3 regions of the Streptomyces sp. LZ34 genome follow, and region 2 is predicted to be linked to each of the others. Evidence: riboswitches for the same ligand, from Rfam matches in the RefSeq annotation. Region 2 holds a riboswitch; each other region holds the start of a gene.
What was found. A riboswitch is a leader RNA that binds a small molecule or an ion and turns the genes downstream of it on or off. The one in region 2 is predicted to bind cobalamin.
Positions count from the first base shown of each region.

Region 1: another riboswitch for cobalamin. It lies ahead of ACWY4P_RS19015 (ribonucleoside-diphosphate reductase subunit alpha); the one in region 2 lies ahead of ACWY4P_RS41545 (cobalamin biosynthesis protein).
Region 3: another riboswitch for cobalamin. It lies ahead of ACWY4P_RS01420 (ABC transporter substrate-binding protein); the one in region 2 lies ahead of ACWY4P_RS41545 (cobalamin biosynthesis protein).

Region 1 covers NZ_CM132680.1:4,836,932-4,847,410, reverse strand. The annotation lists gene ACWY4P_RS19015 (ribonucleoside-diphosphate reductase subunit alpha) at 1-1,302, opposite strand, end outside; cobalamin riboswitch at 1,437-1,560, opposite strand; gene ACWY4P_RS19010 (FGGY family carbohydrate kinase) at 1,822-3,300, opposite strand; gene ACWY4P_RS19005 (2-hydroxyacid dehydrogenase) at 3,363-4,424, opposite strand; gene ACWY4P_RS19000 (histidine phosphatase family protein) at 4,544-5,263, shown strand; gene ACWY4P_RS18995 (DeoR/GlpR family DNA-binding transcription regulator) at 5,260-6,078, shown strand; gene ACWY4P_RS18990 (FGGY-family carbohydrate kinase) at 6,185-7,648, shown strand; gene ACWY4P_RS18985 (alginate lyase family protein) at 7,870-9,132, shown strand; gene ACWY4P_RS18980 (GNAT family N-acetyltransferase) at 9,171-9,686, opposite strand; gene ACWY4P_RS18975 (hypothetical protein) at 9,726-10,247, opposite strand; gene ACWY4P_RS18970 (RNA polymerase sigma factor) at 10,231-10,479, opposite strand, start outside.
Region 2 covers NZ_CM132680.1:9,648,324-9,658,802, reverse strand. The annotation lists gene ACWY4P_RS41570 (hypothetical protein) at 1-31, opposite strand, end outside; gene ACWY4P_RS41565 (alpha/beta hydrolase) at 207-1,340, opposite strand; gene ACWY4P_RS41560 (class II aldolase/adducin family protein) at 1,456-2,115, opposite strand; gene ACWY4P_RS41555 (anion permease) at 2,466-3,740, shown strand; gene ACWY4P_RS41550 (hypothetical protein) at 3,753-4,019, shown strand; cobalamin riboswitch at 4,140-4,340, shown strand; gene ACWY4P_RS41545 (cobalamin biosynthesis protein) at 4,462-5,664, shown strand; gene ACWY4P_RS41540 (cobyric acid synthase) at 5,661-7,397, shown strand; gene ACWY4P_RS41535 (putative cobaltochelatase) at 7,394-9,559, shown strand; gene cobO (cob(I)yrinic acid a,c-diamide adenosyltransferase) at 9,559-10,164, shown strand; gene ACWY4P_RS41525 (cobyrinate a,c-diamide synthase) at 10,186-10,479, shown strand, end outside.
Region 3 covers NZ_CM132680.1:294,340-304,818, forward strand. The annotation lists partial or broken gene ACWY4P_RS01400 (ABC transporter ATP-binding protein) at 1-232, opposite strand, end outside; partial or broken gene ACWY4P_RS01405 (ABC transporter ATP-binding protein) at 225-1,251, opposite strand; partial or broken gene ACWY4P_RS01410 (ABC transporter substrate-binding protein) at 1,311-1,994, opposite strand; gene metE (5-methyltetrahydropteroyltriglutamate--homocysteine S-methyltransferase) at 2,365-4,689, opposite strand; cobalamin riboswitch at 4,831-5,067, opposite strand; cobalamin riboswitch at 5,199-5,400, shown strand; gene ACWY4P_RS01420 (ABC transporter substrate-binding protein) at 5,469-6,515, shown strand; gene ACWY4P_RS01425 (FecCD family ABC transporter permease) at 6,512-7,564, shown strand; gene ACWY4P_RS01430 (ABC transporter ATP-binding protein) at 7,561-8,358, shown strand; gene ACWY4P_RS01435 (FAD-binding dehydrogenase) at 8,374-10,158, opposite strand; gene ACWY4P_RS01440 (hypothetical protein) at 10,395-10,479, opposite strand, start outside.

The sequences.
Region 1 (10,479 bases), 4.8 Mb from region 2:
GACCCGGCCGGGCTCGGCGGTCTGGTTGGCGGTGCGGTTGGCGGCGTCCTTGAAGGTCATCCAGCCGTTGCCGGTCTGCGCGAGGGTGCGCATCATCCGGGCGTACAGCTGGCGCGCCGGGACGGTCTTGACGGCCAGCCCCGCCGCCTCGGCCTTCTTGTAGGCGGCGTCGAACTCCTCGCCCCACAGGTCGACCAGCGCGGGCGCGTCGACCGGCGAGAACAGCGACCAGTCGGCGTCGGCCTCGACCCGGCGCATGAACTCGTCCGGGATCCAGTGCGCGATGTTGAGGTTGTGGGTGCGGCGGGCCTCTTCGCCCGTGTTGTCCCGAAGCTCCAGGAACTCCTCGATGTCCGCATGCCAGGTCTCCAGGTACACACAGGCCGCGCCCTTGCGCCGGCCGCCCTGGTTGACGGCGGCGACGGAGGCGTCGAGCGTGCGCAGGAACGGCACGATGCCGTTGGAGTGCCCGTTGGTGCCGCGGATCAGCGAACCGCGGGCGCGGATGCGCGAGTACGAGAGCCCGATGCCGCCCGCGTGCTTGGAGAGCCGCGCCACCTGGTGGTAGCGGTTGTAGATCGAGTCCAGCTCGTCCAGCGGCGAGTCCAGCAGATAGCAGGACGACATCTGCGGGTGGCGGGTGCCGGAGTTGAACAGGGTGGGGGAGCTGGGCAGATACGACAGCGTGCTGGTGAGCCGGTAGAGCTCGGCGACGTCGTCCAGCGCCCGCTCCGAGTGGTCCTCGGCCAGTCCGCAGGCCACCCGCAGCAGGAAGTGCTGCGGCGTCTCGATCACCTGGCGGGTGATCGGGTGGCGGAGCAGATAGCGGCTGTGCAGCGTACGCAGCCCGAAGTAGCCGAAGCGGTCGTCGGCGCCGTCGACCAGCGCCCGCTCGACCAGCCCGTCCAGGCGGGCGGTGTGGGCGGTCACGAACTCGGCGGTGCCGTCCGCGATCAGGCCCTCGCGGTGTCCCACGGCCACCGAGGCCGAGAACGAGACCGCGCCCTGCCCGGCCGCCTCCTCGGCGATGGCGAGGGTCAACAGCCGCGCGGCGAGCTTCGAGTACTCCGGCTCCTCGGCGATCAGCCCGGCCGCCGCCTCGGTCGCAAGGGTGCGCAACTCCGCCTCGTCCGAGCCGGGATGGCGGCCGCGCAGGGCGGCGGCCGCGACCTTGCCGGGGTCGGTGGCGGGCAGGTCGACGGTGAGCTCCGTCAGGGTCCGCAGCAGGGCGGTCCCGGGCGCGTCGCCCGCTGCCTGAATAGCCGCTGCCTCTGAAACCGGATCGGCTGGCGCGATGGTCACTGAAGTGCTCTCCCTCGCTCGGCTTGGGGCCTCACGGGTGGTGCGCGATGGGCGCGTACGGGCATGCCGGGCCCCAGGGGTTGGGTCGGCGTACCACGCAGCGTCCACCGGCCCAACCCGCGGGGCCCGGACGTATGAGACGGCTGTCGGCGGCAGGTCCTCGGACTTGCGGGTACGCAAAAGCGCACGCGTACACCGTTGCGGGACAGTTCCGGATTCCCACCGGATTCCCCTGCGGCGACAGCGAGCATGAGCATACATCTTGTGGTGGCGAGCGCACGCACCCCCACATGTTGTGTCGCGAGGTGGAGTGTTTCGTACGAATGTGCTATTCAGTGCCGGACTTGGCGCGGCCCTGAGCCAGGCCTGGCACGGGTCCCGTACGGGTCCGGTACGGCCCTGGCAGGGGTCCGGCACGGGCGGTCAGGCGTGAGCCTGGCACAGGCTTGGCGCGGTCCCGGGATGGGCCCGCCTCGGGCCATGGGCCCGCTTCGGGCCTGGCGCGGTGCCTGGCCGCCGTTAAGCGGGCGCCGTTGCCCGCCACTCCGCGAGGGTACGGGCCAGCCTGGCCCGGTAGTCCTCGTAGCCGCGCTCGTATGCCTCGGCGCGGTCCGCGTCCGGTACGACAGTACGCGAATCGGCTCGCCATTGTGTCGCGTCCACCGGGTCGCCGAGCGCCCGCCAGGCGACCGCGACCGCGCCGCGCGCCCCCACTTCGGGCTCGTCGGGGATGCGCACCGGCCGCCCGAGGACGTCCGCGAACAGCTGGGTCCAGGCGGCGGACCGGGTGCCGCCCCCGCACGCCGCGAGGCTCGCCGTCAGCCCCGCGGCCTCCAGGCAGTGGCGGGCGGCATACGCCACGGCCTCGCAGGCGGCCCGTACGGCGTCCGCGCGTGTCGTCGCGAGCGTCAGCCCGTCCAACCGGCCCCGCGCGGCTGGCTCCACGAACGGGGCGCGCTCGCCCGCGTCGGACAGGAAGGGCAGCGCGGTCACCCCGCGCGCCCCCGGCGGGCTGTCGGCGAGGAGTGCGTCCAGATCCGCGGTGGTGGCCCCGGTGAACTCCAGGACCCACTCCAGGGCCGCCGTGCCCACCATGGCGGGCATGCCGCGCAGCCAGCGGTCCCGGTCGGGCACGCACAGCCACATGCCCGCCGGGTCGGCGGCCGGGTCGATCCGCGCGCTGTCCGTGAGGACCTGGCTGGCCAGCGTGGTGCCGACGATCAGCAGGCCGTCGCCCACCTCCTCGACCCCGCTGCCGATCGCGCACGCCGGAAGGTCGTACGGGCCCGCCGTGACGGGCAGTCCGGCCGGCAGCCCGAGCAGCTTCGCGCCCGCCTCGTCCAGCCGCCGTACGGTGTCGGGCGCGGCGGGCGGCGGCAACAGCCGGGCGTATTCGGCGATTCCACACGCTTCCAGGGCCTTGGGGACATACTCACGCGTGGTCACGTCCAGAAAGGGCATGGACGCGTCCGAGGCGTCCACACCGATGACGCCGGTGAGCCGCTGCGCCACAGCGTCCACGCAGTAGCCCGCGACCTCCGCGCGCGCCAGCGCCTCCGGCTCGTGGTCGGCCAGCCAGCGCAGCAGCGGCGCGTGGCAGCCGGGGAACACCCCGGAGCCGGTGAGCCGGTAGAGCTCGCGGATGGTGCCGTCCTCGCCCCAGCGGGCCACGGTGTCGTTCGCCCGCCCGTCCATCCACGAGATCGGCGGGCGCACGGCCCGGCCCGCCGCGTCGCGCAGCCACAGCCCGTCGCCCTGCCCGGTGAGCGCGAGCGCGACCGGGGCCGCCCGGCCTGTCGCGGCCAGGGTGGCCGTCACCTCGCGGACCACCTCGGCGACCGTGCGCAGCACGTCCTCCAGGTCCTGCTCAACCCGCCCGCCGGGCAGGCGGTCGAGCCGGCTGGGGCGGCTCGCGGCGGCCAGGGACCTGCCGTCCCGGCCGAAGGCGACGGCCTTGGTGACGGAGGTGCCGACATCGACTCCGAGGACGGTGCTCATGCGTACGGCCCTCCTTGGGGGCGTCGACTGCGGGGTGGCTGGTGGCTGGGCTGTTGGCCGGGCTAGTCCGTGGGCTGGTTCGTCGGCTGGTTCGCCGGGTGCGCGAGCTTCTCGCCGCGCGCGTAGCGGCCGACCTCGGCGGCGGTGATGGCGGCCGCGCGGTGGGCGGTCTGCCGGGTGGCGCCGGCGAGGTGCGGGGTGGTGACGACATTGGGCGCGGAGTGCAGCGGCCAGTCGGCGGGCGGCGGTTCGAGGTCGTACACATCGAGGGCGAGGGCCCCCAGGCGGCCGGAGCGCAGCGCCTCCGGCAGCGGCGCGTAGTCCAGCAGACCGCCGCGCGCGGTGTTCACCAGGACCGCTCCGGGCCGCATCCGGGCGATCCGGTCGGCGTCGATGAGCCCCTTGGTCTCGGGGGTGAGCCGGGCGTGCAGGCTCACCACGGAGCTGCGGGCGAGGAGTTCGTCCAGTTCGACCGGGACCACACCGTCCGCGCGGGCGGTCTCGGGGTCGGTGTACGGGTCGGCGATCAGCACCTGGGCGCCGAACGCGCGCAGCACGCGGGCGACGATCCGGCCGATGGCCCCGTAGCCCACCAGGCCGACGGTGGCACCGTCCAGCTCGCTGCCGCCCTCCTCGTACGCGTAGAAGTCCCCGCGCCAGCGGCCGGCGCGCAGCTCGGCGTCCGCGGTCGGGATGCGGCGCATCGCGGCCAGCATCATGCCGATCGCGAACTCGGCGGCGGCGGTGGCGTTACGGCCGGGCGCGAAGCTGACGGCGACGCCCGCGCGGGTGGCGGCCGGCAGGTCCACATTGACCGGGCCGCCCCGGGAGACCGCGACCATGCGCAGCTCGGGGCGGGCGGCGAAGACCCCGGCGGTGAACGGCGCCATCTGCGTCACGCACACCTCGGCCCCCGCCAGCGCCTCGATCAGCTGCTCCTCGGTGCCGCTGGCCTCGATCACCCGGCTCTCCGGACCGCCCACCGGGCCGAAGGGCTCGTGCGGCCACGGCAGCGTCAGCTCGGCGACGACGGCGTCGACGTCGCCGAGCCCCGGCTCGCCGCGGAGCGCGGCGATGATGAGGTCGGGACGTACGAAGTGGTCTCCGGCGGCGAGGACACGCATGGGTGGCCTTTCTTCGGCGTTCCATCACAGAGGCGACGCTAGATTTAACATCGTTGACGTGACAAAGCAATGGGCCGCGCGTCGTCATGCGGGTGCGCGCCGAGGAGAGGAAGCGTCCTGTGACGGCTCGTCTACTGCTCGTTCGCCACGGCGAGACGGTGTGGCACGCGGAGAACCGGTACGCCGGGATCTCGGACGTGGCCCTGACCGAACGGGGATTCCGGCAGGCGGAAGCGCTCGCCCATTGGGTGAGCGGGCGTGATGTCAACGCGGTCGCCTGCTCCCCGCTCAGCCGGGCCCGGCTGACCGCGCGCCCGGCCGCCGACGCGCTCGGGCTCGCCCCCGAGGTCGTCCAGGACCTGCGCGAGGTCGACTTCGGCTGGGGCGAGGGCCGCACCATCGCCGAAATGGAGGCGGAGGACCCGGCGGCCGTACGGGCCTTCCGGGCGGACGCGGTAGCGGGCGCGTTCCCCGGAGCGGAGCCGCCCGCCGCCGCGGCGGCCCGCGCCGCGGCCGCGCTGCGCGGCCTGGCCGCCGCGCACCCGGGCCGCACGGTGCTCGTCGTGGCGCACAACTCCCTGCTGCGCATGGCGCTGTGCGCGCTGCTGGGCATCCCCGTCGGCCGCTACCGGCAGGTGTTCCCACGGCTGGACAACGCGGCGGTGAGCGAGATCGAGGTGGCGGGGGAGCGGACGGCGCTGCGGTCGCTGAACGTGCCGACGGGGGAGGCGCCCGCGGGGACCGCGCCCGGAGGGAACGCGGGCGCGGGGGCCGCGCACACGGAGGCCGCGCACACAGGGGCCACGTCCACGGACTGTGGGGGAGAATCCGCCACATGACCACGACCGGCGCGTCCGACGTCCCGCCCCGCACCCAGGCCGCACGCAGACAGACCATCACCGAGTACGTGCTCGAGCACTCCACCGCCACCGCGGCCGAGCTCGCCGAGCTGACCGGCGTCAGCCTCATGACCGTGCACCGGGATCTGGACGAGCTGGCCAGGCTCGGCGTGGTGCGCAAGTTCCGGGGCGGGGTCTCGGCGCTGCCGTCGTCGGTCTTCGAGTCCAGCCTGGACTACCGGATGGGGGTGAACCGGGCCCAGAAGGAGGCGGTGGCCGCGGCCGCCGCGGAGCTGGTCGAGCCCGGCATGTCGATCATGCTGGACGACTCCACGACCGCCCTCGCCCTGGCCCGGCTCCTGGTCGACGCGGCCCCGCTGACCGTGGTGACCAACGCCCGGCGCGTGGAGGAGGTCTTCGCCGGGGTGCCGCAGACCCGGCTGATCGGCCTGGGCGGGGAGTACTCGCACACCCATGACTCCTTCCTCGGCGTGCCCTGTGTGGCGGCCATCGAGGCGCTGTCGGTGGACATGGTGTTGGTCTCCACCTCGGCGGTGGACGCGCACACCACCTACCACCAGGAGCAGGACGTGGTGCTGGTGAAGCGCGCGATGCTCGCGGCCGGCAGCCGCAAGGTGCTCCTTATGGACGCGTCGAAGACCCGGCGCACGGCCCTGCACCGGCTCTGCCCGGTCGACGAGTTCGACCACCTGGTGGTCGACGACGCGGTCGACGTGGCGCTGCTGGCGGAGCTGCGGGAGCGTACGGATGTGAGGCCGGCGAAGGTGGCGGGGGCGGCGGGGGCGCGCTCTTAACGCCTCGCGTGTTAACTTCACTTCGCACATGGGGCTGGTGGGCCTTGGGCGCGCCGGGGAGCCCCAGGGCCCACCGTTGTGCCGCGCATCGAAGGAGCCGACCGCTATGAGCACAACGCCGTCCTCCCCGGAGGTCGTGGCGGGCATCGACATCGCCACGGCGGCGGTCCGCGTGGTGTGCGTCGACGCGCACGGCCGGATCCGCGCGGAGGCGCGCGAGCCGCTGCCCCCGCCACGGCGGAGCGCGGGCGGGCACAGCGAGCAGGACGCGCGCGCCTGGTGGCCCGCCGTCGCGGCCGCGCTACGGCAGGCGACCGCGGCGCTCCCGGCGGGCGGCCGGGAAGTGGTGGCCGTCGCCACGTCGGCGACCTCCGGCACGGTCGTCCTGGCCGACGGCGCGGGTGAACCGCTCGGCCCGGCCCTGATGTACGACGACCGCCGCGCGGCCGAACTCAACGCCCGCGCCCAGCACATCGGCGCCCGGCGCTGGCAGGCCCTCGGCCTCTCGGTCGGCCCGACGGCGGCCCTGGGCCGCATCGCGTGGCTGGCGGAGGCCGACACCCTTGCCGGTGACCGCCCCCGCCACCTCCTCCACACCCCCGACCTCATCGGCCGGCGGCTCACCGGAGGCCCGGTCGCCACCGACTGGAGCCACGCGCTCAAGAGCGGCTACGACCCCCGCGTTGGTGAATGGCCCACCGAGGTCTTCGACGCCCTGGGCGTACCGCCCCGGTGGCTCCCGCCCGTACAGGCGCCCGCCACCGAGGTCGGCACGGTGTGCGCGGCCGCCGCACACGAGACCGGGCTGCCGGTCGGCTGCTCGGTCCGCCTCGCGATGACGGACGGCTGCACCGGGCAGATCGCCACCGGGGCCGTCCGGCCGGGCCAGTTCGTGGGCGTCCTCGGCACCACGTACGTCCTCAAGGGGGTCACCCGCGAGCTGGTCACCGACCCGACCGGCGCGCTCTACAGCCACCGCCACCCCGACGGCTGGTGGCTGCCGGGCGGCGCCTCCAACACCGGCGGCGAAGCCCTCGCACACGTCCCCACCCACCAACTCCCCGCCCTCGACCGCGCCGCGGCCGCCCGCGGCCCCGCCTCCGTGGTCGCCTACCCCCTGCGCCGCGAGGGCGAGCGCTTCCCCTTCGTCAGCGGCGAGGCCCGCGGCTTCCTCCTCGGCACCCCGGCCGACGAGGCCGACCGCCACCGCGCCGAGCTGGAGGGCGTCGCCTTCCTGGAACGCCTCGCCATCGAGCGTGTACGGGAGTTGGGCGTACCCGTCGAAGGGCCGCTGTGGGCGGCGGGCGGCGGCAGCCGCAGCCCGCTGTGGACCCGCATCCGCGCCACCGCCCTCGGCATGCCACTGCGCGTCGCCGACCACGCCGAAACCGCCTTCGGCGCGGCCCTCCTCGCCGCCTCCGGCACCCTCCACCCCGACCTCGCGGCGAGCGCCGCCGCGATGGTCCGTACGGGCCGGGACATCGAGCCGGACGAAACCGAACGCGCCGCGCTGGACGCCTCGTACGCCGTCTTCACCGCCGCCCTCCGCGAGCGCGGCTGGCTCGGATAGTCCCCATACGGCCTGTCTTCGCGGTGGGTTCGAGACATCGACACGCCGTGGCGTCGGCGTGTCACCGTCCCAAACTCACCGCAAACTCAGGCGGCTGGATCTCTTGACGGCGGCTTGGTCCATACCTAGTTTCTCCTGCACCCCCCACTCATCACATATATGACTGGGATTCGGGTTCACGAACAGATGCCCTGGCATCTGCCGCCGAAGGGAGAACCCTCATGTCCGAGACTCCTGAGCGATCGACCCACCCCCGAAGTCCCCGCAGGCGAAAGATCCCCGCGCTCACCGCCGCCGCCCTGTCCGCCGCCTGCCTGGCCGGGGCCCTCGTCGGCCCGGCCCAGGCTCAGGCCGCGAAGCCGGACCCCGGGCCACGTTCCGGGAACGCGACCGCCGCACCCGCCGCGTTCACCCACCCCGGAGTGCTGGTCGGCAGCTCCCAACTCGACTTCATCCGGGGCAAGGTGCAGGCCGGCGCGGCGCCGTGGAAGGGCGCGTACGACGCGATGATGGCGAGCAAGTACGGATCGCTGTCGTACACGCCGAAGCCGCGGGCGGTGGTGGAGTGCGGCCCGTACTCCAACCCCAACAACGGATGCACCGATGAGCGGCAGGACGCCATCGCCGCGTACACCCACGCCCTGGCCTGGTACGTCACCCGCGACGACCGCTACGCGAAGAAGGCGATCCAGATCATGGACGCCTGGTCGAGCACGATCACCGACCACACCAACAGCAACGCGCCCCTCCAGACCGGCTGGGCCGGATCGGTGTGGCCGCGCGCGGCGGAGATCATCCGCTACACCTACACCGGCTGGCCGAACGTCAACCGCTTCGCGACGATGCTGCGCAACGTCTATCTGCCGAAGCTGATCAACGGCTCCAACAGCAACGGCAACTGGGAGCTGAGCATGATGGAGGCCGCTGTCGGCATCTCCGTCTTCCTCGACGACCGGACCAGCTACGACAAGGCGGTCGCCCGCTATCTGAACCGGACGCAGGCGTACGTCTACCTCGAGTCCGACGGGGCCCTGCCCAAGACGGTGCCGGGCAGCGGCCTGGACACCAAGGACAAGATCGTCAAGTACTGGCAGGGCCAGTCCACGTTCGTGACCGGGCTGACCCAGGAGACCTGCCGGGACTTCACCCACACCGGCTACGGCATCTCCGCGATCTCACACGTCGCGGAGACTTCCCGCATCCAGGGCGAAGACCTTTACCCCAAGGTCGGCGAACGCCTCCGCCAGGCGCTGGGGTTCCAGGCCAAGTACGAGCTCGGCACGGCCGTGCCCTCCTGGCTGTGCGGCGGCACGGTCAACGACCACCTGGGGCCGGTCACCGAGGTCGGGTTCAACGCCCTGCACAACCGCCTCGGCTACCCCATGGACAACACCCAGAAGCTCACCGAACAACAGCGCCCCGCCGGCACCAACAGCCTCTTCGTGGCCTGGGAGACCCTTACTCACGCCGACAACACCGGCTGAGCCGACCGTGGCCCAGCCCTGAATACGGCGCGCCGACACTATGCGGTCGGCGCGCCCAGCTCCACGGTGAACGCCCACAGCGAGATCCCCGGTATCGGCTCCCAGTCCCGCTCCGGGGCCCGTACGAACCCCAGCCGCACGTACAGCCGGTGCGCGGCGGCCATCTTCTCCTGACTGGAAATCACGATCCGCTCCAGGCCCAGCTCCCGCGCCCGGCCCAGACACGCCCGCACCAGCGCCTCCGCCGCCCCGCGCCGCCGCGCCTCGGGCCGCACGGCCAGCATCCGGAACTCCCCCTCGCCCGGCCGCGCCAGCTCCGCGTAAGCCCCGCCGTACATCGCGAAGGCCACCGCGCCCAGCACCTCATCACTCTCCGCGTCGGCCGCGACCAGCACCTCCGCCAGCTCGGCCCGGCGCCGGGCGTCGCGCAGCTGGGCCAGGTACCCGTCGCTCTCGCCGAACTCCAGCAGCCCGTCCCCGAGGTACGCCTGCGCGGTGAGCTCGCCGATCCCGTCCAGCTCCCCGCCCCGCGCCCGCCTGATCGTGATGTCCATGTCGGTAGTGTCCCGCACCTCACTGACAACAGATCTGGATCACTGAGGATTCCTCTCGGGTTCGGCGGTGATGCCGGCCCGGCTCTTCGACGGCTCGTCCCGCGGCGAGGTCGGTGTCGCCGTCGGTACGCGGGTGGGGGCGGCCGGGCTGCTCGGGGGGCGGGAGTTTTCCTTCTGAGGACTTTGCCTGGTGGGGCTGGAGGGGCGGGGGGCTTCGGTGATGCTGGGGCTCGTGGTGGGCTCGGGGCTGATGGGCTCGGGCGTCGCCGTCGAGGTCGGGGACGTGGTACGAGCACTCTTGGTCGGCGGGGCGAGGGGGACCGTGGGGGGCGCGGGTGTCTCGCGCGCCGCGAGGTGGAGCGGCAGCGCGATGAGGGCCGCGGTCGCACAGGCCAGGCCCACTCCGCCGGCGGTACGGAGCAGCCGGCGGCGGGTGGCGGTGCGGCGGATCGCTTCGTATTGGCCGGGGGGCGGGCTGAGATGGTCGGTGGTGGGGCGCAGGATGACCGTGAGGGGGTCGTCGGGTTCGAATTCCGGGCCGTCGTCAAGGCGTGTGGTCAAGGCTTCTCCTCAAGTGGGCGCGGAGCAGTTCTCGGGCCGTGTGGAGGTCGGCCTTGACGGTTCCTTCCTTGCGCCCGGTCAGTGCGGACACGTCCCGGACCGGCATGTCAGCGTAGTAGTGCAGCAGGATCGGGACGCGCAGCCGTTCGGGCAGGGACTGGACGAGCAGGCGTACCGACGGGTCGGCTTGTTCGGCGTGGGGGCGGGTGGCGGCTTCGGCGGTGACGCGGCG
Region 2 (10,479 bases):
GGTTCGGCACAACCCGGCGGGCTGTGGCCATCGGCCGCTGGCGGACGAGTCGGAGCCGGGAGTCGCGCGGAGTACGGGACGTCACGGGAGCAGTCTCGCCCGTGACGGCCCGAAAGCCCAATCGGCACCCGTACGGCGGTTGCCCGCGCCGGTCACAGAGGTCGCCGACGGCGCTTCCGGTTCCCTCTCGGCACCGGCCGCGAGCATTACATCAGCGGCATCAGAAAGCGGCCCAGCATGTCTTCGTACCCTTCGGGGCCGGCGTTCCACATCGCGGCGTGCGGGGCGTGGCGGACCGGGTGAAGGGTGACCAGTTCCGAGTGGCGCTCGGCGAGTTCGCGCGAGGCGCCCCACGGGGCCACGGTGTCGTCCGGGCCGTGCATGATCAGCGTCGGCACCTTCAGCCCGTCCAGGTCGGCCGTCTCAGCCGCCATGAGTCGGCCCCCGTGCAGTCCGGCCCGCCCCTCGGCGGCCCGTATCGCGAGCGGCAGCAGCGCGGAGGGGATGCGCCGGGCCGAGGCGAGCGCCCGCAGGGTGGCCTGCCAGTCGAGCACCGGGGAGTCCAGGACGAGCCCGCTGACCCGGTCCCGCAGCGCGGAGGCCGCGGCGGCGCGCAGGGCCATGGTGGCGCCGGTGGACCAGCCGTACAGGATGACGCGCTCCGCGCCGTAGTGCACCGCGTAGCGGATGGCGGCGTCCAGGTCGTGCCACTCGGTCTCGCCGAGGTGTCCGATGCCGTCCTCGGGGCGGGGGGCGCCCGGGTCGCCGCGGTAGGCGATGCCGAGCAGCGGGAACCGCCGCTCGTGCAGGAACGGCATGAGCACCATGGGGTGCTCGCGGGTGGTGCCGAGGCCGTGCACGGTGATCACCCAGGCGGAGCGGTCGCCGGGTATGAACCAGGCGGGCAGCACGCCCAGTTCGCCGGGCACATCGACATCGGCGTGGTCGATCCCGAGCGCGTCCCGCGGACTGCCGGTGTGCACCTGGGGGGTGAAGCGGACGCGGGTGCCGGGGGCCAGGGTGCCGTAGGTGACCCGTTCCAGGCGGCGGACCACGCAGTCCGCGGGGTGCGGGGCGTCCTCGATGACGGGGCCGACGACGGCGTGGCAGGCGGCGCCGGCGAGGCCGTAGGTGCCGGGGCGCAGCGAGGCGAGGCTGCGGGTGAGGGTGATCCGGCCGGCCTCGGTGGCGTGCACGGTGAGCCGCGGGTCGTGCGGCAGCGGCCGGCCGGGGCCCGGCTTCAGGGCAGCGTCGCTGGCGTACCGCCCGGCCGCCACCGCGGCCGCGCCGACACTGAGCATCGTGGTGGCGGCCACAACCGCCTTCGTCCGCAGGCGCATCCCTCTCAGTGTGAGCGGGGAGGCCGCCGCAAGCCAGCGGGCGTGCCCGGCCGGGTGATCGACCCGCCGGTCCGGGGGCGGTGCGCCGGGCCCGGGGCCCGGCCGGGCCCGGGGCTCAGCGGGGCTGGCCGTAGCCGCTGAGCTTGCCCGCGGCGCGCCGCAGCTCGTCGGGCGACAGCAGGGCCGGGGTGTACCCGGGGACGGCGGCCGCGGTGAGCCAGACCCGGCACATCCACTCCAGCTGGGCCGTCCGGTCGTACGCCTGGTCGAGCGTGGCGCCGTGGACGACCGTGCCGTGGTTGCGCAGCAGACAGCCGGTGCGGTCGCGCAGCGCGTCGAGCATCTTGTGGGCCAACTCGTCGGTGCCGTACAGGGCGTAGCCCGCGACGCGCACCGGGCCGCCGAGGGCGCAGGTCATGTAGTGGATCGCGGGGACCTCGTCGACCAGGGTGGAGACCGCCGTGGCGTGCACGGCGTGGGTGTGGACGACGGCCGCGGCGTCGGTGCCGCGGTAGATCGCGAGGTGCATGGGCAGCTCGCTGGTGGGGGCCAGTTCGCCGATCACCTGGCGCCCGTCCAGGTCGACGCCGACCGCGTCACCCGGGCCGAGCCGGTCGTACGGGACGCCGCTCGGGGTCACCAGCACGATGTCGCCGACCCTGGCCGAGACATTGCCCGAGGTGCCGACGACCAGGCCGTCGGCGACCGTCCTGCGGGCCGTCTCCACCACCCGTTCCCAGGCCTCCCGCAGCTCCGGCCGCTCCCCGACCCTCAGCGGTCGCGCGGTCTCCGGTTCCGGTTCCGGCTCCGTCACGGTCCCTCACCTCCGGGCGCCGATCATGGCAGAGAGGGGCACGGGGAGGTAGGGCGGGAGGTGCGCGGGGCTTCGGCGCTCCACTCCCTCAGCCGCGTCACCCCCGAGCCCACCCCAGTTCACCTTCCGTTCACCCCATGTCCTTACGGTCGTGAGGCACGCGTTGGTTGTCGAACCGATGGCCCGGGTGTGCGACTCCTCCCCTCTCAAAAGAGGGGGCCTGGCACTTGCATTGCACCACAGAATGTAGCGACCTGGTGGCGCTCCGTGCCGCCAAGTTCGGGGATCGCATTCCCCCACGAAGGAGTTCGATGGAACACATCACGCTTCTCATTGGGATCGTGATCATCACGGCCTTGGTGTTCGACTTCACGAACGGCTTCCACGACACGGCCAATGCCATGGCCACCACCATCTCCACGGGAGCTCTCGGTCCCCGGACGGCCGTGGCGATGTCGGCGGTCCTCAATCTCGTCGGCGCGTTCCTCTCCGTGGAGGTCGCCAAGACGATCTCCGGAGGGATCATCGACGAGGGCTCCGGAGTCCGCCCCGAAGTGATCTTCGCGGGTCTGGTCGGCGCGATCCTCTGGAACCTGCTGACCTGGCTGGCCGGACTGCCCTCCAGCTCCTCGCACGCCCTCTTCGGCGGCCTCATCGGCGCGACCCTGGTCTCCGTCGGCATGGACGGGGTCAACAGCGACAAGATCATCATGAAGGTCCTGATCCCGGCCGTGGCCGCGCCGCTCGTGGCCGGAATCGCCGCCCTGGTCGCGACCCGGCTCACCTACCGGCTGGCCCGCGGCCGCGACCCCCAGGACACCGCGAAGGGCTACCGCGCCGGGCAGATCGCCTCGGCCGCGCTGGTCTCCCTCGCCCACGGCACCAACGACGCCCAGAAGACCATGGGTGTGATCACCCTGGCACTGATCACCGGCGGCGCGGTCGCGCCCGACTCCGACCCGCCGCTGTGGGTCATCGTCTCCGCGGGGCTGGCCATCGCCCTCGGTACGTACCTGGGCGGCTGGCGCATCATCCGCACCATGGGCAAGGGCATCACCGACATCCAGCCGCCGCAGGGCTTCGCCGCCCAGACCGGCGCCGCGACCGTCATCCTCGCCTCGTCCCACATCGGCTTCGCGCTCTCCACCACCCAGGTCTGCTCCGGTTCCGTGATGGGCGCGGGGATCGGCCGCAAGGGCGGCGTGGTGCGCTGGTCCACCGCGGGCCGCATGGTCCTCGCCTGGGTGCTCACCCTGCCCGCCGCGGGCCTCGTCGCGGGCGGCGCGGCACTCCTGGCGGACCAGGGCGACTGGGGCGTCACGGCGGTCGCCGTGCTCGCGGTCGCCGCCTGCGCCGGGATCTGGGCGGCCTCGCGCCGCAAGCCCGTCGACCACACCAACGTCAACGATGTCAACGAGGCCGCGACGGCGCCGGCCGAGCCGGTGGGCGTCGTCACGGCCGCCCTCCAGTCCGTGGCCCCGCCGCCCGCCGGGCCGGTGGCCCCCGCCGTTGCCGCTTCCGCCTCCTCCTCCGCCTCCTCCGCCACCCCGGCAGGCGCATCCGCGGCCACCGGCAGCACCAGCTAAGGAAGTAACGCGATGAGCATCGACTGGGCGGCTCTCGGCCAGGTCTTCGGCATCAGCCTCGCGGTGACCGTCGGCTTCGTGGGCGTCTTCACCCTCGGCATCCTCGGCACCTCCCGCAAGCCGCGGCAGGCGGAGGCAGGCCCGACCGCCGCCGCCACCCCCTCCGGCACCTCGGCCCCGGCGGGCGCGGCCTTCAACCCCGCGCGCGCCGGCGCGTACGCCTGCTTCGCACTGTGCGCGGCGGCCGTGGTGTACGGCATCAATCTGATCGTGGCCTGACCCGCTCGACCCACCCACGGCCGCCGGGCCGGAACGCGCCGACCAGCGCGGACCGCCCGGCGGCCGTGGCATGTGCTCCTCGGCACACTCACGCAGGGTGGGGCATTCGCGAGTTGACGGCCATTCGCGGCCCATGGTGGACTTCCGGAGCCAAACGGCGGCAGGAGAGGAAGCCGGTGAGAATCCGGCGCGGTCCCGCCACTGTCACCGGGGAGCGCTCTCCCATCACCTGTACGAGTCACGGCCGTCCACACGGAGGCTGGAAGACCGGGAGAAGCGCGGATCCGGGAGCCAGGAGACTCTCACCGCCGGTCACGTCGAACCAGGGCGCGGACCCTGAGTGAGGACATACCGCCATGCCCGGCACCGCCATGCCGCCGCCGCCCCACCCGCGGCCCCTTCGCCACATCCCGACGCGCCGAGGCAAGACGGCGGACTGACGATGCGTGCCGATCACGCCTCGTACGCGTGCGGCGCCGCCCTCGGCTTTCTCGGCGACCTCGCCCTCGGCGATCCGCGCCGCGGCCACCCCGTGGCCGCGTTCGGGCGCGCCGCCCTGGCCGTCGAGCGGCTGCTGTGGCGCGACCACCGCGGATCCGGGGCTCTTTACACCGCGCTGTGCGCGGGCGGCGTGGCCGCGGGCGCTGTTCTGTCGGTGCGCGCCGTACGGGCCCTGCGAGGCCCCGCGTTGGGATGCCCCGCGTTGGGAAGCCTCGCCTCGGGCAGTACTGCCTCGGAAAGCCCCGCCCTGGGGCGCCCTTCCCCCGCCGCGCAGACCCTGCTGACCGCCGCCGCCACCTGGGCCGTGCTCGGCGGGACGACGCTGGGCCGGGAGGCGCGCGCCGTCGGCGGCGCGCTGGCCGCCGGGGACCTCGACGCCGCCAGGCGGCGGCTGCCGCACCTGTGCGGGCGCGACCCGCAGGCGCTGGACGGGCCTCAGATCGCGCGCGCGGTCGTCGAGTCGGTCGCCGAGAACACCTCGGACGCCGTCGTGGGCGCACTGGTGTGGGGGGCCGTCGGCGGGGTGCCGGGCCTGGTCGGCTTCCGGGCCGTCAACACCCTGGACGCGATGGTGGGTCACAAGTCGCCGCGCTACCGGCGGTTCGGATGGGCCTCGGCCCGGCTGGACGACCTGGCCGGCTGGCCCGGCGCGCGGCTCACCGCGGCGCTGGCCGTCCTGGCCGGGCCCGATCCGCGCGGCGCGTCGCGCGCCTGGCGGCGCGACGGCCACCGCCATCCGAGCCCCAACGCGGGCCCTGTGGAGGCCGCGTTCGCGGGCGCGCTCGGCGTACGGCTGGGCGGCACCCTCGCGTACGGCGGCCGCGTCGAGCACCGGCCGGTGCTCAACCCCGGCGGGCGGCCGGTCGAGGCCGCCGACATCGAGCGCGCGGTACGGCTGTCGCGGCGCGTCGGCGCCCTGGCGCTCGGCGCGTCCGTCACGGCCCGGCTGGCTGTGGGGGCGCTGCGGGCGGCTCGTACGGTCGCGCCCCCGGTCGCGCGGCCCGGCGCCGCGCCCGTACGCGCCGCGCGTGCCTCACATGGCGCGCGGGCCCGTTGGGCACGGTCCATGCGGACACTCGGCGCGGGCTGGTCGGGCGGCCCGGCGACGGCGCGGCCCGTGGCCGCTGGGAGGGACTACGGATGAGCGGAATACACGGCGGGGGCGCGGGTGCGAAGGGCGGGCCGGGCGGCGGGCTGCTCGTCGCGGGTACGACCTCGGACGCGGGCAAGAGCGTCGTCACGGCCGGGATCTGCCGCTGGCTCAGCCGCAAGGGCGTCAGCGTCGCGCCCTTCAAGGCGCAGAACATGTCGCTCAACTCCTTCGTGACCCGCGACGGGGCGGAGATCGGCCGCGCCCAGGCCATGCAGGCCGCCGCCGCGCGCGTCGAGCCGAGCGCGCTGATGAACCCCGTCCTGCTCAAGCCCGGCAGCGACCGCAGCAGCCAAGTGGTGCTGCTGGGCAAGCCGGTGGGCGAGCTGAGTGCGCGTGGGTATTTCGGGGGGTCTGGAGGGGCGTCCCCCGGGGAAAAGCTGCCCGGCGGGCGGCGGGAGGCGCTGCTCGGGACCGTCACCGAGTGCCTGGCCGAGCTGCGGCGCACCCATGACGCGGTGATCTGCGAGGGCGCGGGCAGCCCCGCCGAGATCAATCTGCGCCGAACCGACATCGTCAACCTGGGTCTCGCCCGGGCCGCCCGGCTGCCGGTCGTCGTGGTCGGGGACATCGACCGCGGCGGCGTCTTCGCGTCGTTCTTCGGCACGACCGCGCTGCTCTCCGAGGCCGACCAGCGGCTTGTCGCGGGCTATCTGGTGAACAAGTTCCGCGGCGATGTGACCCTGCTGGAGCCAGGCCTTCAGATGCTGCACGGCCTGACGGGCCGCCCGACCATGGGCGTGCTGCCGTACGCGCACGGGCTCGGCATCGACGAGGAGGACGGGCTGCGGGTGTCGCTGCGCGGGGCGGTGCGCGAGAGCGTCGTCGCGCCGCCGCACGGCGCGGACATCCTGCGGGTCGCGGTCGCCGCCGTGCCGCTCATGTCGAACTTCACGGACGTGGACGCACTGGCCGCCGAACCCGGCGTGGTCGTTCGGTTCGTGGACCGGCCGGAGGAGCTGGCCGACGCCGATCTGGTGGTGCTGCCGGGCACCCGCGGCACCGTACGGGCGCTGGAGTGGCTGCGGCGGCGCGGTCTGGCCGCGGCGATCGCGCGGCGGGCGGCGGAGGGCCGGCCGGTGCTGGGCATCTGCGGCGGCTTCCAGATGCTCGGCGAGCGCATCGAGGACGAGGTCGAGTCGCGGGCCGGGACGGTGGAGGGGCTCGGGCTGCTGCCGGTTCGGGTGCGGTTCGCGGTGCACAAGACCCTCGCGCGGCCGGTCGGCGAGGCGCTCGGCGAGCGGGTGGAGGGCTACGAGATCCACCACGGGGTCGCCGAGCTGCTGGACGGCGCGGACGAACCCTTCCTGGACGGCTGCCGGGTGGGCTCGGTGTGGGGCACGCACTGGCACGGCTCGCTGGAGAGCGACGGCTTCCGGCGCGCCTTCCTGCGGCGGGTCGCGGACGCGGCGGGCCGGGCGTTCGTCCCGGCGCCGGACACCAGTTTCGGGGAGCTGCGCGAGGAGCAGCTGGACCGGCTGGGCGACCTGATCGAAGAACACGCGGACACGGACGCGCTGCTGCGGCTGATCGAGAACGGCGTGCCGGAGGGGCTGCCGTTCGTCCCGCCGGGGGCGCCGCCCCGGCCTCCCGGGCCCTCGCTGCCCTCTCCTGCGGCGTCTCCGGAGGAGTCGTCTCAGGAGGAGTCGTCTCAGGAGGAGTCGTTCCCTCCGCCCCGCCCAGAAGACCACCACCGCGCCCACACCGCAGGAGGTACCCCCGCATGACCGCCACCCCCTACCCGTTCACCGCGCTCGTCGGGATGGCCGACCTGCGGCTGGGCCTCCTGCTCAACGCCGTGTCGCCGGCCGTCGGCGGGGTGCTGGTACGCGGCGAGAAGGGCACCGCGAAGTCGACGGCCGTACGGGCGCTGGCCGCCCTGCTGCCCGGCATCGACGTGGTGGCCGGCTGCCGGTTCTCCTGCGACCCCACCGCGCCCGACCCGGGCTGCCCGGACGGCCCGCACGAGCCGGACACCGGCACCGTACGGCCCGCCCGGATGGTCGAGCTGCCGGTCGGCGCCTCCGAGGACCGGCTGGTCGGGGCGCTGGACATCGAGCGGGCGCTGTCGGACGGGGTGAAGGCGTTCGAGCCGGGTCTGCTGGCCGACGCACACCGCGGCGTGCTGTACGTCGACGAGGTCAACCTGCTGCACGACCACCTGATCGACCTGCTGCTCGACGCGGCCGCCATGGGCGCCTCCTATGTGGAGCGCGAGGGCGTGTCCGTACGGCACGCGGCGCGCTTTCTGCTGGTGGGCACCATGAACCCCGAAGAGGGCGAGCTGCGGCCGCAGTTGCTGGACCGCTTCGGCCTGACGGTGGAGGTCGCGGCGTCGCGGGACACCGACGAGCGGGTCGAGGTGGTGCGGCGGCGGCTGGCGTACGACGAGGACCCGGCCGGGTTCGCCGCGCGCTGGGCGGACGAGGAGGGCGCGCTGCGGGAGCGCGTGGCGGCGGCGCGTGCCCTGCTGCCGCGGGTGCGGCTGGGCGATGGCGCGCTGCGGCAGATCGCGGCGGTGTGCGCGGCGTTCGAGGTGGACGGGATGCGCGCGGACATCGTGACGGCGCGTACGGCGACGGCGCTGGCGGCGTGGGCGGGGCGTACGGAGGTGACCACCGAGGACGTGCGGCAGGCCGCGCTGCTGTCGCTGCCGCACCGGCGCCGGCGGGCTCCGTTCGACGCGCCGGGGCTGGACGAGGACAAGCTCGACGAAGTGCTGCGCGAGTCCGGGGGCGGGGACGACGACCCGGAGCCGGACCCGGGGCCCGACGGGCGGGACGGGCAGGACGGGCAGGACGGACCGGAAGGCCCTGACGGGCCGGGGGGTCCTGACGGGCCGGGGGGCGGACAGCCGCCGCGGGGCGTGCCGGAGCAGGCGCCGCCGTCGGCCGGATCGTCCGTACCGGAGCAGCGCACGAGCCCCGACGGTTCCGACAGTTCCGACGGTTCCGACGCCCCGAGCCGGGTCCCCGATGCCGCCGACGGGGGCCCGGGCGGGGCCGCGGCGGGCGGGCCCGGCGGCGAACGGGCGGCCGTGGGCGCCGCCGAGCCGTTCCGGACCCGGCGGCTGGACGTACCGGGGCTCGGCGAAGGGGCGGCGGGGCGGCGGTCGCGCGCCCGCACGGCCCACGGCCGCACCACCGGCGCCCGCCGCCCCCGCGGAACCCTGTCCAAGCTGCACCTGTCGGCGACCGTACGGGCCGCCGCACCGCACCAGCGCTCGCGCGGCCGGCAGGGCCCCGGGCTCGTGGTGCGCCGTGACGACCTGCGTGAGGCGGTGCGCGAGGGCCGCGAGGGCAACCTCGTGCTGTTCGTGGTGGACGCGTCGGGGTCGATGGCCGCGCGGAAGCGCATGAGCGCCGTCAAGGGCGCCGTACTGTCACTGCTGCTGGACGCCTACCAGCGGCGGGACAAGGTCGGCCTGATCACCTTCCGGGGCGCCGAGGCGGCCCTGGCGCTGCCGCCCACCTCGTCGGTGGACGCGGGCGCCGCCCGGCTGGCGAAGCTGCCCACCGGCGGGCGCACCCCGCTGGCCACCGGGCTGCTGAAGGCCCGCGAAGTGCTGCGGATCGAGCGGCTGCGGGACCCGTCGCGCCGTCCGCTGCTGGTCGTGGTGACGGACGGACGGGCCACGGGCGGCCCGGAGCCGGTGGCCCGCGCCGGGCGCGCGGCCCGGCTGCTGGCGGCCGACGGGGTCGCCTCGGTCGTGGTGGACTGCGAGGCGGGGCCCGTACGGCTGGGCCTGGCGGGCGCGCTGGCCCACGAGCTTCGGGGGACACCGGTGACGCTCGACGAACTGCGCGCGGACAGCGTGACCGCGCTGGTGCGCGACGCGCGCACGGCAAACCCCGCACGGACCGTACGAAAGACACGGAGGGCCGCCTGATGCCGCAAGGACAACCGACCGTCGTACCCGAAGACGGGCTGACCACCCGGCAGCGCCGCAACCGGCCGCTGGTGCTCGTGCACACGGGCGTCGGCAAGGGCAAGTCGACTGCCGCGTTCGGGCTGGCGCTGCGGGCGTGGAACCAAAGCTGGCCGGTCGGTGTATTCCAATTTGTAAAGTCCGCGAAGTGGCGGGTCGGCGAGGAGCGGGCGCTGCGCGTCCTCGGCGAGTCGGGAGAAGGGGGGACCGTCGCATGGCACAAGATGGGCGAGGGCTGGTCGTGGCTCCAGCGCTCCCAGCAGGACGCCATCTCCAGCGAGGAGGCGGCGCGCGAGGGGTGGGAGCAGGTCAAGCGGGACCTCGCGGCGGAGACATATCGGCTGTATGTGCTGGACGAGTTCGCGTACCCCATGCACTGGGGCTGGGTGGACACCGACGAGGTGGTGTCGGTGCTGCGCGACCGGCCCGGGACCCAGCACGTGGTCATCACGGGGCGTAACGCGCCTCAGAAGCTGCTGGACTTCGCGGATCTGGTCACCGATATGTCCAAGGTCAAGCACCCGATGGACGCCGGTCAGAAGGGGCAGCGGGGTATCGAGTGGTGAGTGTTCGGTGGTGAGTGTTCAGTGGTGAGCGTGCCGCGCCTGGTCATCGCCGCGCCCGCCTCCGGCAGCGGCAAGACCACGGTGGCCACGGGCCTGATGGCCGCCTTCGCGGAGCGCGGTCTCGATGTGTCGCCGCACAAGGTCGGCCCGGACTACATCGACCCCGGCTATCACGCGCTGGCCGTCTCGTCCGCGGCCCGCTCGGGGCGGGCGGCGCGTCCGGGCCGCAACCTGGACGCCTATCTGTGCGGGCCGGAGCGGATGGCTCCGCTGTTTCTGCACGGGGCGGCCGGCTGTGATCTGGCGGTCGTCGAG
Region 3 (10,479 bases), 9.4 Mb from region 2:
GCTGCTCGCGCGGGGCGCGGTGGCGCCAGTGCCGCACGGGTTCGCCGTCGAGCAGCAGGGTTCCGGAGTCGGGGCGGTGCAGCAGGGCCGTGACGCGGGCGAGGGTGGATTTGCCGCAGCCGCTGGGGCCGAGGAGGCCGACGGCTTCGCTGGGCGCGACGGTCAGGGAGACGTCTCGCATCACGGGGGTGTTCCGGCTGTATCCGGCGGTGATGGCGCGTAGTTCAAGCACGGATGTCCTCCGGGGCGGGCGAATCCGGCTGGGGCGTCTTCTGGCCGGAGTCCGGGAGGAGGGGGTGGTGGCAGGCCACCCCCTCGGCCGTCGGTGGCAGTGCGGCACAGGCGTCGGTGGCCCGTTCGCAGCGGGCGGCGAAGGCACAGCCGTCGGGGAGGTCGCCGAGTTCGGGGGGCGTGCCGGGGATGGAGGTGAAGGCGCGGTCGGGGAGGGCCTGGAGGAGGCCGCGGCTGTAGGGGTGGCGGGGTCCGGGTGTACCGAAGAAGTCGGTGGCGTCGGCCAGTTCGACGATGCGGCCCGCGTACATGACGGCGATCCGGTCGGAGATGCGTTCGGCGGCGGCGAGGTCGTGGGTGATCATCAGCAGGGCCCGTCCGGTGCCGTTCGTGCGGTCGGTGGTGTCGATGTGGCGCCGGAGTTCGTCGACGGTGCGGGCCACCAGGTCACGGTCGAGTCCGGTGGTCGGTTCGTCGGCGAGCAGCAGGGGTGCGTCGCCGACGAGGGCGAGGGCGGTAGCGGCGCGCTGGGCGAGGCCTCCGGAGAGCTCGTGCGGGTGGCGGTCGAGGTGGTCTGCGGGAAAGGCGGCGCGTTCGGCGGCCGTCCGGGCGGCATCGCGCAGGGCCGTGCGGCCCCGAATCCCGGTCAGTGCGGCGACCGTTTCCACCAGCTGGGAGCGGATGGTGCGGACGGGGGGGGAGGTGTGCGGTCGGGCTCTGCGGTATGAGGCCGATCAGGCGGCCCCGTACCGTGCGGGCGAGGGTTCGTTCGTCGGCGGAGAGCAGGTCGAGGTCACCGAGGCGGGCCTCGCCCGCGGTCTGCGCGTTGGCGGGGAGCAGGCCGAGGAGGGCGGAGGCGAGTACGGATTTGCCGCAGTCGCTCTCGCCGATCAGGGCCAGGCACTCGCCGGCCGCCACGTCGAAGTGCGCGTCGGTGACGGCGGCGATGTGGCGCCTTCCCGGCATGAGGAAGCGCACCGACAGCCCGCGTATCGACAGGACGGTGGTTCGCTCGGTCACAGCATCAGCTCCGATCGGCGGCGGGGGTTGATCTGCTCCCGCCAGGCCCCGGCGAGCCCGGCGATGGCGAGGGTCGGGAGGATCGCGCGGTCGCCGGTGACCTTGTTCTCCGTGGGGAGGGTGACGGTGCGGCAGTCGTAGGACCTCGCCTCGTAGGTCCGCCTGTCGTTGTCGTTCTTGAAGGTGGCGGCGAGGTTGGGCGGGAGGATCGCGCCGTCGAGGTCGCCGGAGCGCAGTCGGGTGGCGCGCACGTCGTCGTCCCCGACGATCGCCATGGTGACCTTCTTGACCTTCGGCGCGCCGCCCCAGTAGTCCGGGTTGGCCTTGAAGGTGAGCTTCTCGCCCTTGCTCCAGCCGGCGAGGACGTAGGGGCCGGTGCCCACCGGCTTGGTGTTGAAGGAACCGGTGTTGGGGTCCTGCTTCCCGGCGATGTGCTCGGGGACGATCGGCAGGACCGTGCGCCCGGCGAAGGGCGCGTACGGGTACTTCAGGGTGAAGACGACCTTGTCATCGCCGTCCGCCCGCACATCTTTTATGGCGTCCAGTTCGCTCTTGGTGGTGTTGTTGGTCTTGGTGTCGAGGACGGTCCGGTAGGTGAACACCACGTCGGCGGGGGTCAGCGGCTCGCCGTCGCTGAACTTCACTCCGTCGCGCAGGGTGTAGGTGTACGTGCGGCCGGCGTCGCCGGCCTTGGGAAGCACCGCCGCCACGACGGCGGCGCCTCGTATTCGTCGGGTCGTCATAAGCCTCACACCCTCTTGTTGCACAAGAATTGCTGTTGCATATGCTGGCGCCACGTGGCGCCCCGGCCGCATCTCACCGGGCGGTGGTGAACCGCAATTCGGGGCGCTCGCGCCTCATCCGCCACGAAGGCCAGGTCCAATTCCGGTGGATCCAGTACCAGAGCGCAAAAGCCCAGCAGGCACCCAGCCGCATCGAATGCCGCAAAGACCTGGCGCCGTGCGATGCCGCATCCGCCCACGGAAGTATGGGAGCAGAGCGATGCGCGCCTGCGGGGTGTGAAAGTGGGCAGGAAGTGGCGCGGCCGGCCGTGGGAGCGGGTGTGGCCGGGGCGGAACACCTTCCCAGGAGCCCGCCCCGGCCACGGTGACCTCACAAGGTCACGGAGGGCAGGCCGCTGCGGGCTTCACGGGCCGCCGCCACCAGGTTCTCCAGCGAGGCCCGCACCTCGGGCCACCCGCGGGTCTTCAGGCCGCAGTCGGGGTTCACCCACAGCCGCTCGGCGGGGATGGCCTCAAGTCCCTTGTGCAGCAGGGCCGTCGTCTCCGCCACACCCGGGACACGCGGGGAGTGGATGTCGTAGACACCCGGTCCCGCCGCACGCGGATACCCGTGCTCGGCCAGTTCGCGGGCCACCTGCATATGGGAGCGCGCCGCCTCCAGGCTGATGACATCGGCGTCGAGGTCGTCAATGGCCCGGACGATGTCACCGAACTCTGCGTAGCACATGTGGGTGTGGATCTGGGTGTCCGGCCGCACACCGCTCGTGGTCAGCCGGAACGCCGCGGTGGCCCACGCCAGGTACTCCGGGCGGTCGGCGGCACGCAGCGGCAGCGTCTCGCGCAGGGCGGGCTCGTCGACCTGGATGACGGACGTGCCGACCGCCTCCAGGTCGCCCACCTCGTCGCGCAGGGCGAGGGCGACCTGACGGGCGGTCTCGGCGAGCGGCTGGTCGTCGCGGACGAAGGACCAGGCGAGCATGGTGACCGGGCCGGTGAGCATGCCCTTGACCGGGCGGTCGGTGAGGGACTGGGCGTACGTCGTCCAGCGCGCCGTCATCGGTTCGGGACGGGAGACATCGCCGGCGAGGATCGGCGGGCGGACGTAGCGGGTGCCGTAGGACTGGACCCAGCCGTGCCGGGTGGCGAGGTAGCCGGTGAGCTGTTCGGCGAAGTACTGGACCATGTCGCTTCGTTCGGGCTCGCCGTGCACCAGGACGTCGAGGCCGGCCTTCTCCTGGAAGGAGATCACCTCGCGGATCTCGGCCTCGATCCGCTCCTCGTAGGCGGCCTGGTCGATCCGCCCGGCCCTCAGATCGGCGCGGGCGGCGCGCAGCTCATCGGTCTGTGGGAAGGAGCCGATCGTGGTCGTCGGCAGCGGGGGCAGGCGCAGGTGGGTGCGCTGGGCCGTGGCACGTTCGGCGTATGGCTGGGAGCGGCGGGCGTCGGCGGCGGTGACGGCCGCGGTGCGGGCGCGGACGGCGGGGTCGCGGGTGATGCGGGAGACCGCTCGGGAGGCCAGATCGGCCCGGTTGGCCGCCAGTTCGGCCGCGATGGTGTCCGTGCCCTGGGCCAGGCCGCGGGCCAGGGTGACGATCTCACCGGTCTTCTGCCGGGCGAAGGCCAGCCAGCGCAGGATCTGGGGTTCGATGTCCCGCTCGGCGGCGGCGTCGAGCGGGACGTGCAGCAGGGAGCAGGAGGCGGCGACGTCGACCCGGTCAGCCAGGCCGAGGAGGGTGCCGAGGGTGGACAGCGACTTCTCCAGGTCGTTGCCCCATACGTTGCGGCCGTCCACGACGCCGGCGACGAGGCGCTTGCCGGGCAGGCCGCCGACGGCGGCGAGTGCGTCAAGGTTCGCGGCAGCGGCGCCGGTGAAGTCCACAGCGAGCCCGTCGACAGGGGCCTTGACCAGGACCGGCAGGGCCTCGCCGAGCCGGTCGAAGTAGGAGGCCACCAGCAGCTTCGGGCGGTCGGTGAGGCCGCCGAGGTGGTGGTAGGCGCGGGCTGCGGCGTTCAGTTCGGCCGGGGTGCGGTCCTGGACGAGGGCGGGCTCGTCCAGCTGCGCCCACTGCGCGCCCGCCGCGCGGAGATCGGTGAGGATCTCCGCGTAGACCGGGAGCAGCCGGTCCAGGAGGGTCAGTGGCTCGAAGTCAGCGGCGACGCCGGGGGCCGGCTTGGCGAGCAGCAGATAGGTGACCGGGCCGACCAGGACCGGGCGCGGGGTGTGGCCGAGCGTGAGGGCCTCACGCGCCTCGGCGACCTGTTTGGTCGAGTCGGCCGCGAAGACCGTGTCCGGGCCCACCTCGGGCACGAGATAGTGGTAGTTGGTGTCGAACCACTTGGTCATCTCCAGCGGCGCCGCCTCCTGCGTGCCGCGCGCCATCGCGAAGTAACCGCCCAGGGGGTCGGCCTCGACGGCGGCACGGTGGCGGGCGGGGATCGCACCGACCATGACCGTGGTGTCCAGAACGTGGTCGTAGTACGAGAAGTCGCCGGTCGGCACCTCGTGGATACCGGCATCGGCCAGCTGCCGCCAGGTGGCGCGGCGCAGACCGGCCGCGACCTCACGCAGGCCTTCGGCGGTGACCCGGCCCTTCCAATGGCCCTCGATCGCCTTCTTCAGTTCCCGGTTCGGCCCCTGGCGGGGGTAGCCGTACACGGTGGCCCGGGCTGCCATGGCTGCGGCCTTGGTTGTCACGGAACTCTCCTTCGCGAGCACTCGTTTCGACTTCCCGGGACGGGACGAGGGCGAAGGGATGGCGAAGGCGGCGAGACCCGCTGGGGGTGCTCGACCGTGCCGCCGACCCGCCCTCGAGGTCACCGAGATTCCGTGCGCGCACATCGCACACGGGCAGTGGCAGGTCTTCGGACTCGCAGGCGCGCCTCGTGACGTACGACCTGTCGTACGAGGCACCTACTGGCCGTCGCTTCCCAGACCCGGCTCTCCGGGCCCAGTGCTTGATGACGGCGGTCGTTCCCGCTCACCGCTGCGGGGCAGTCCCGGATTCCCACCGGGTTCCCTCTTGCGACGCGCCTGCCTGGCGGACAGGGCGAACCAGCTGCACCGCCAGCCTATACAGGCGGCGGGCGCGGGGGCGACCCAGTGGACAAGGCGTTCGCCACGCGCGAGCGCGTCCAGGTGCGGATCGCCGCCATGCCAGGGGGGAAGTCAGTGGTGCTCGCGCCGGCAGGGGCGTGAGGCGCGTGTGGTAGCTTGCCGGGGCCAGTCGTACCCATGTACGTACACGTGCGTGCACGGGTCAGGGAATCCGGTGTGAATCCGGAGCTGACGCGCAGCGGTGAGGGCGACGGGCGGGGCATCGGCCACTGGACGGCGATCGCGGTCCGGGAAGGCGCCTCGTTCCGGCTGACCCCGAGCCCGAAGACCTGCTGGCGGCCTCCGACACCGGAAAACGGCCGGGGGAGCACTGTACGACCGGGCTTCGCGCAAGAGCCCTCGACACCGAAGGAAGCTCCGTGCCGCTCGCACGCCCTCTCCGTCATGCCGTCCCGCTCCTGGCAGGTGCCCTGCTGCTGACCGGCTGCGGTGGTTCCTCCGGCCCGTCGGCCGAGGCGAGCCCGGCCAAGGGCAAGTCCGCCGGCTATCCGGTCACTCTCGACAACTGCGGGCAGAAGGTCCACGTCGACGAACCTCCGCAGCGGGCGGTCTCCCTCAACCAGGGTACGACCGAGATCATGCTCTCCCTCGGGCTCGCCGACCGTATGGTGGGTACCGCCACCTGGACGGACCCGGTGGCGAAAGGGCTGGAGAAGGCCAACGCGAAGGTGAAGCGGCTGTCCGACAACGCCCCCTCGTTCGAAAAAGTCCTGGACACCGAACCCGACTTCGTCGCCTCCTCCTTCGCCTCCACACTCGGCAAGGGCGGTGTGGCCCCGCGGAAGGAGTTCGACAAGCTCGGCGTGGCCACCTACCTCTCCCCCTCCGACTGCGTCGGCAAGGACAACAGCGGTGACGGCGATGGTGCGCGCACCGAGCCGCTGACCATGGACGCGGTTTATGGCGAAGTCACCGACCTGGCACGGATCTTCGGCGTGCAGGAGCGCGGCGAGAAGCTCGTCGCCGATCTCAAGGCCCGGGTAAAGAGGGCCACCTCCGGCCTCGACGCCCGGGATGTCACCGTCATGTACTGGTTCGCCAACTCCCAGTCCCCGTACGTGGCGGGCTGCTGCGGCGCCCCCGGCATCATCACCCGCGAACTCGGCGCGAAGAACGCCTTCGACGACACCCACGAGGAGTGGCCCCAGGTCAACTGGGAGACCGTCGCCGACCGCGACCCCGACATCCTCGTCATCGGCGACCTGACCCGCAAGCAGCAGACGGCCGAAACCGCGGCGAAGAAGATCGAGTTCCTGGAGTCCGACCCGGTCACGAGGAGCCTGACCGCGGTGAAGAACAAGCGGTACGTGCTGCTGTCCGGGCAGGCCATGAATCCGACCATCCGGACCGTCGAGGGCATCGAGAAGGTGTCGGCGGCGCTGCGCGAGTACGGCCTCGAGGGATGAGCACCGCCCTGTCCTCGGCCGCGCCGGCAGCGGTGCGCGGTCTGCGCCGCGCGCTGCTGTGGGCGGCCGGTCTCGCGCTGCTGTGCGTCTCCATCGCCGTGGCGATCACCATCGGCCCGGCGGACATCGCGGTCGGTGACGTATGGGCGACGGTGGCGGCCCATCTCGGCTGGGGAAAGGCGGAGTTGACACCCATCCGGGACGGGATCGTGTGGAACCTGCGACTACCGCGCACCCTGCTCGCGGCCGTGTGCGGCGCCGGACTGGCCGTGTGCGGGGCGGTGATGCAGTCCCTGCTGCGCAACCCGCTCGCCGACCCCTTCGTCCTGGGCGTCTCGTCCGGGGCCTCGACCGGCGCGGTCGTGGTCGTCGTGCTCGGCGCGGGAGGCGGGGCAATGTCCGTGTCGGGCGGGGCATTCTTGGGGGCGATTGGCTCCTTCGCGCTGGTGCTGCTGCTCAGCCACACTCTCGGCGGCACCACGGACCGGGTGGTGCTCTCCGGCGTCGCGGCCATGCAGCTGTTCTCCGCGCTCACCTCCTTCGTCGTGATGACGGCGGCCGACGCCGAGACCACCCGCGGGGTGCTGTTCTGGCTGCTCGGCTCGCTCAGCGGGGCCGACTGGACGGATGTGGGGGTGTGCTCGGCGGCGCTGGTGGCGGCGCTGCTGGTGTGCGCCGGGCGCGCCGGACAGCTGGACGCGTTCGCGTTCGGGCAGGAGGCGGCCGCCTCGCTGGGCGTGAACGTGGCCCGCACCCGGCTGGTGCTGCTGTGCGCCACCGCCCTGCTGACGGCCGTCCTGGTCAGCTCGGCCGGGGCGATCGGCTTCGTCGGCCTGGTACTGCCGCACGCCGCCCGCGCGCTCACCGGACCCGGCCATACGCGGCTGCTGCCGGCCACCGCTCTGGCCGGGGCGGTGTTCCTGGTGTGGGTCGACACCCTCGCCCGTACCGTCCTGGACCCGCAGGAGGTGCCGGTGGGCGTGGTGACCTCGCTGATCGGCGTCCCGGCGTTCGTCCTCGTGCTGTACCGGACCAGGAGTCCGCGATGACCGGCACCGCTGACGGCGCCGGGCTGCGCGCCGATCGGCTCACCTACACGGCGGGCGGCACGCCGATCCTGGACGGGGTCAGCCTCACCCCACGCCCCGGTACCGTCACCGGCCTCCTCGGCCCGAACGGCTCGGGCAAATCCACGCTGCTGCGCCTGCTCGCCGGCGTCATCACGCCGGCCTCCGGCACCGTCACTCTCGACGACCGCCCACTGGAGCAGGTGGGGCGCCGCGCGGTCGCCCGCCGTGTGGCCGTCGTCGAGCAACAGGCCGACACCCAGGTCGCGTTGACCGTCCTCGAGGTCGTACGCCTCGGCCGCGTCCCTCACCGCCGGGCCTGGGCCCCCGCCTCGCCCGAGGACGAGGAGGCCGTCGGTGCCGCGCTGGCCCGCACCGGGCTGACCGACAAGGCCGGCCGCCCCTGGCACACCCTCTCCGGCGGCGAACGCCAGCGCGTCCAGATCGCCCGCGCCCTCGCCCAGCAGCCGCGGGAACTGCTACTGGACGAACCCACCAACCACCTCGACATTCAGCACCAGCTCGCCCTGCTGACCTTGATCACCGAACTCCGCCTCACCAGCGTCGTCGCCCTGCACGACCTGAACCTGGCAGCGATGTACTGCGACCGGCTCGTGGTCCTCAAGCAGGGCCGCGTGGTGGCCTGCGGCAGCCCGCAGGACGTCCTCACCCCGGCCCTCATCGCCGACGTCTACGGCGTACGGGCCACCGTCACCCGCACCGGCCCCGACGACCGCCCCCACATACGCTTCCTGGGCACACTCCCGCCTCGCTGACCACCGAGGCCCGCCTCAGGTTGCGGTCGCCTCCGCGGCGGCGCGCCCCGCCTCGCGGCCGGAGAAGAGGCAGCCGCCGAGGAAGGTGCCCTCCAGGGAGCGGTAGCCGTGGACTCCGCCGCCGCCGAAGCCCGCGACCTCTCCGGCCGCGTACAGACCGGGCACGGGGTTCCCGGCCGTGTCCAGGACGCGGCCGGAGAGGTCGGTCTGGAGGCCGCCGAGCGTCTTGCGGGTGAGGACGTTCAGACGTACGGCGATCAGGGGTCCGGCGCCCGGATCGAGGATCTTGTGGATGGAGGCCGTGCGGCTGAGAGTGTCCCCGGGGTAGGCGAGGGCGTTGCGGATGCCCATGACCTGGACGTCCTTGGTGTAGGGGTTGTCGATCTCCCGGTCGCGGGCGTCGATCTGCCGTTTGAGGTCGGCGAGGTCGATGAGGTTGTCGCCGGTCAGTTTGTTCATGCCGGTGACGAGTTCGGCCAGTGTCGAGGCCACGACGAAGTCGGCGCCCTTGTTCTTGAATCTCTCGATCGGCTCGGGGGTCTGCCAGATACGTGACAGCAGCTGCCAGATGTTCTTGTTGGTGAGGTCCGGGTTCTGCTCGGAGCCGGAGAGCGCGAACTCCTTCGCGATGATCTTCTGGGTGGTGACGAACCAGGAGTAGTCGTAGCCGGAGTCGGTGATCGACTTGAGGGTGTGCAGGGTGTCGTAGCCCGGGATGTCCGGGCTGTTGAAGCGCTTGCCCGTGGCGTCGAACCACATCGAGGACGGGCCGGGCAGGATGCGGATGCCGTGGCCCGGCCAGATCGGGTCGTAATTCCGCAGGCCCTCGGTGTAGTGCCACATCCGGTCGGGGTTGACGATCCGGCCGCCTGCCTTCTGCGTGATCGCCAGCATCCGGCCGTCGACGTGCGCGGGGACACCGGTGACCATGAACTTCGGCGGGGTGCCGAGGCGGGTCGGCCAGTTCTGGCGGACGAGGTCGTGGTTGGCGCCGATACCGCCGGAGGTGACGACCACAACCGGGGCGCGCAGTTCGAAGTCGCCGATGACCGTGCGGGAGCTGGGCTTGCCGCGGGCGGCGTCGCTCGGCTCCAGGACCGCGCCGCGCACGCCGGTGACCACGCCGCCGGTCGTCACCAGTTCGTCGACGCGGTGCCGGAACTTGAAGGTCACCTTGCCGGCGGCGACCGCGGCGCGCACCTTCTTCTCGAAGGGTTCGACGACCGCCGGCCCCGTTCCCCAGGTGACATGGAAGCGGGGCACCGAGTTGCCGTGCCCGTCCGCGAGACCGCCGCCGCGCTCGGCCCAGCCCACAATCGGGAACCACTGCACACCCAGACCGGAGAGCCAGGAGCGCTTCTCGCCCGCGGCGAAGTCCACATACGCCTCGGCCCACTTGTACGCCCAGAAGTCCTGACCCACGGGGTCGGCGATGCCCCGGTCGAATCCCGCCGTGCCCAGCCAGTCCTGCCAGGCCAGGTCCTGGGAGTCCTTGATACCCATCAGGCGCTGCTCGGCGGAGTCGACCAAGAACAGACCGCCGAAGGACCAGAACGCCTGCCCGCCAAGGCTGGCCTCGGGCTCCTGGTCGAGGAGGAGCACCTTGCGCCCGGCCGCGGCCAGTTCGGCCGTGGCGACCAGACCGGCGAGCCCGTGACCCACCACGATGGCGTCCGCGTCCTGCGACTCGGCGGCGAAAGCGGGAACCGTCTGGAGGAGGGTCGCGGCCGCGAGTACCCCGCCCGCCACCGTCAGAGCACGACGACGGGTGATCGCGGCCGGGGCTGATGTGTTCTGCATGGGCTGCCTTCCGAGGAGGGGCGCAGGGGCGTGGGATACGCATGGCGCCACTGCGACGGCAAGGTGTTACCGACGGTAGCCCAGGGGCGATTCGTACGACCAGAGTGCTGCGCCATCAACTCCGCGCTGAGACCGGGGCGTTGGCTGATCAGGGTGCCAACGCCAATGCCGGACGCGTGCGAGGCCGACGCCACCGCTGCCGGTGCCGCGCGAGCGGACGGCCAAGCGCTCCGCGTTCAGGGGCTCACCATGGCCTTGCCGACTTTGAGGTGGGCGCGGGCTCCCGTGAACAGGAAGTGGCCCCGGCTCTCGTCCTTCGTT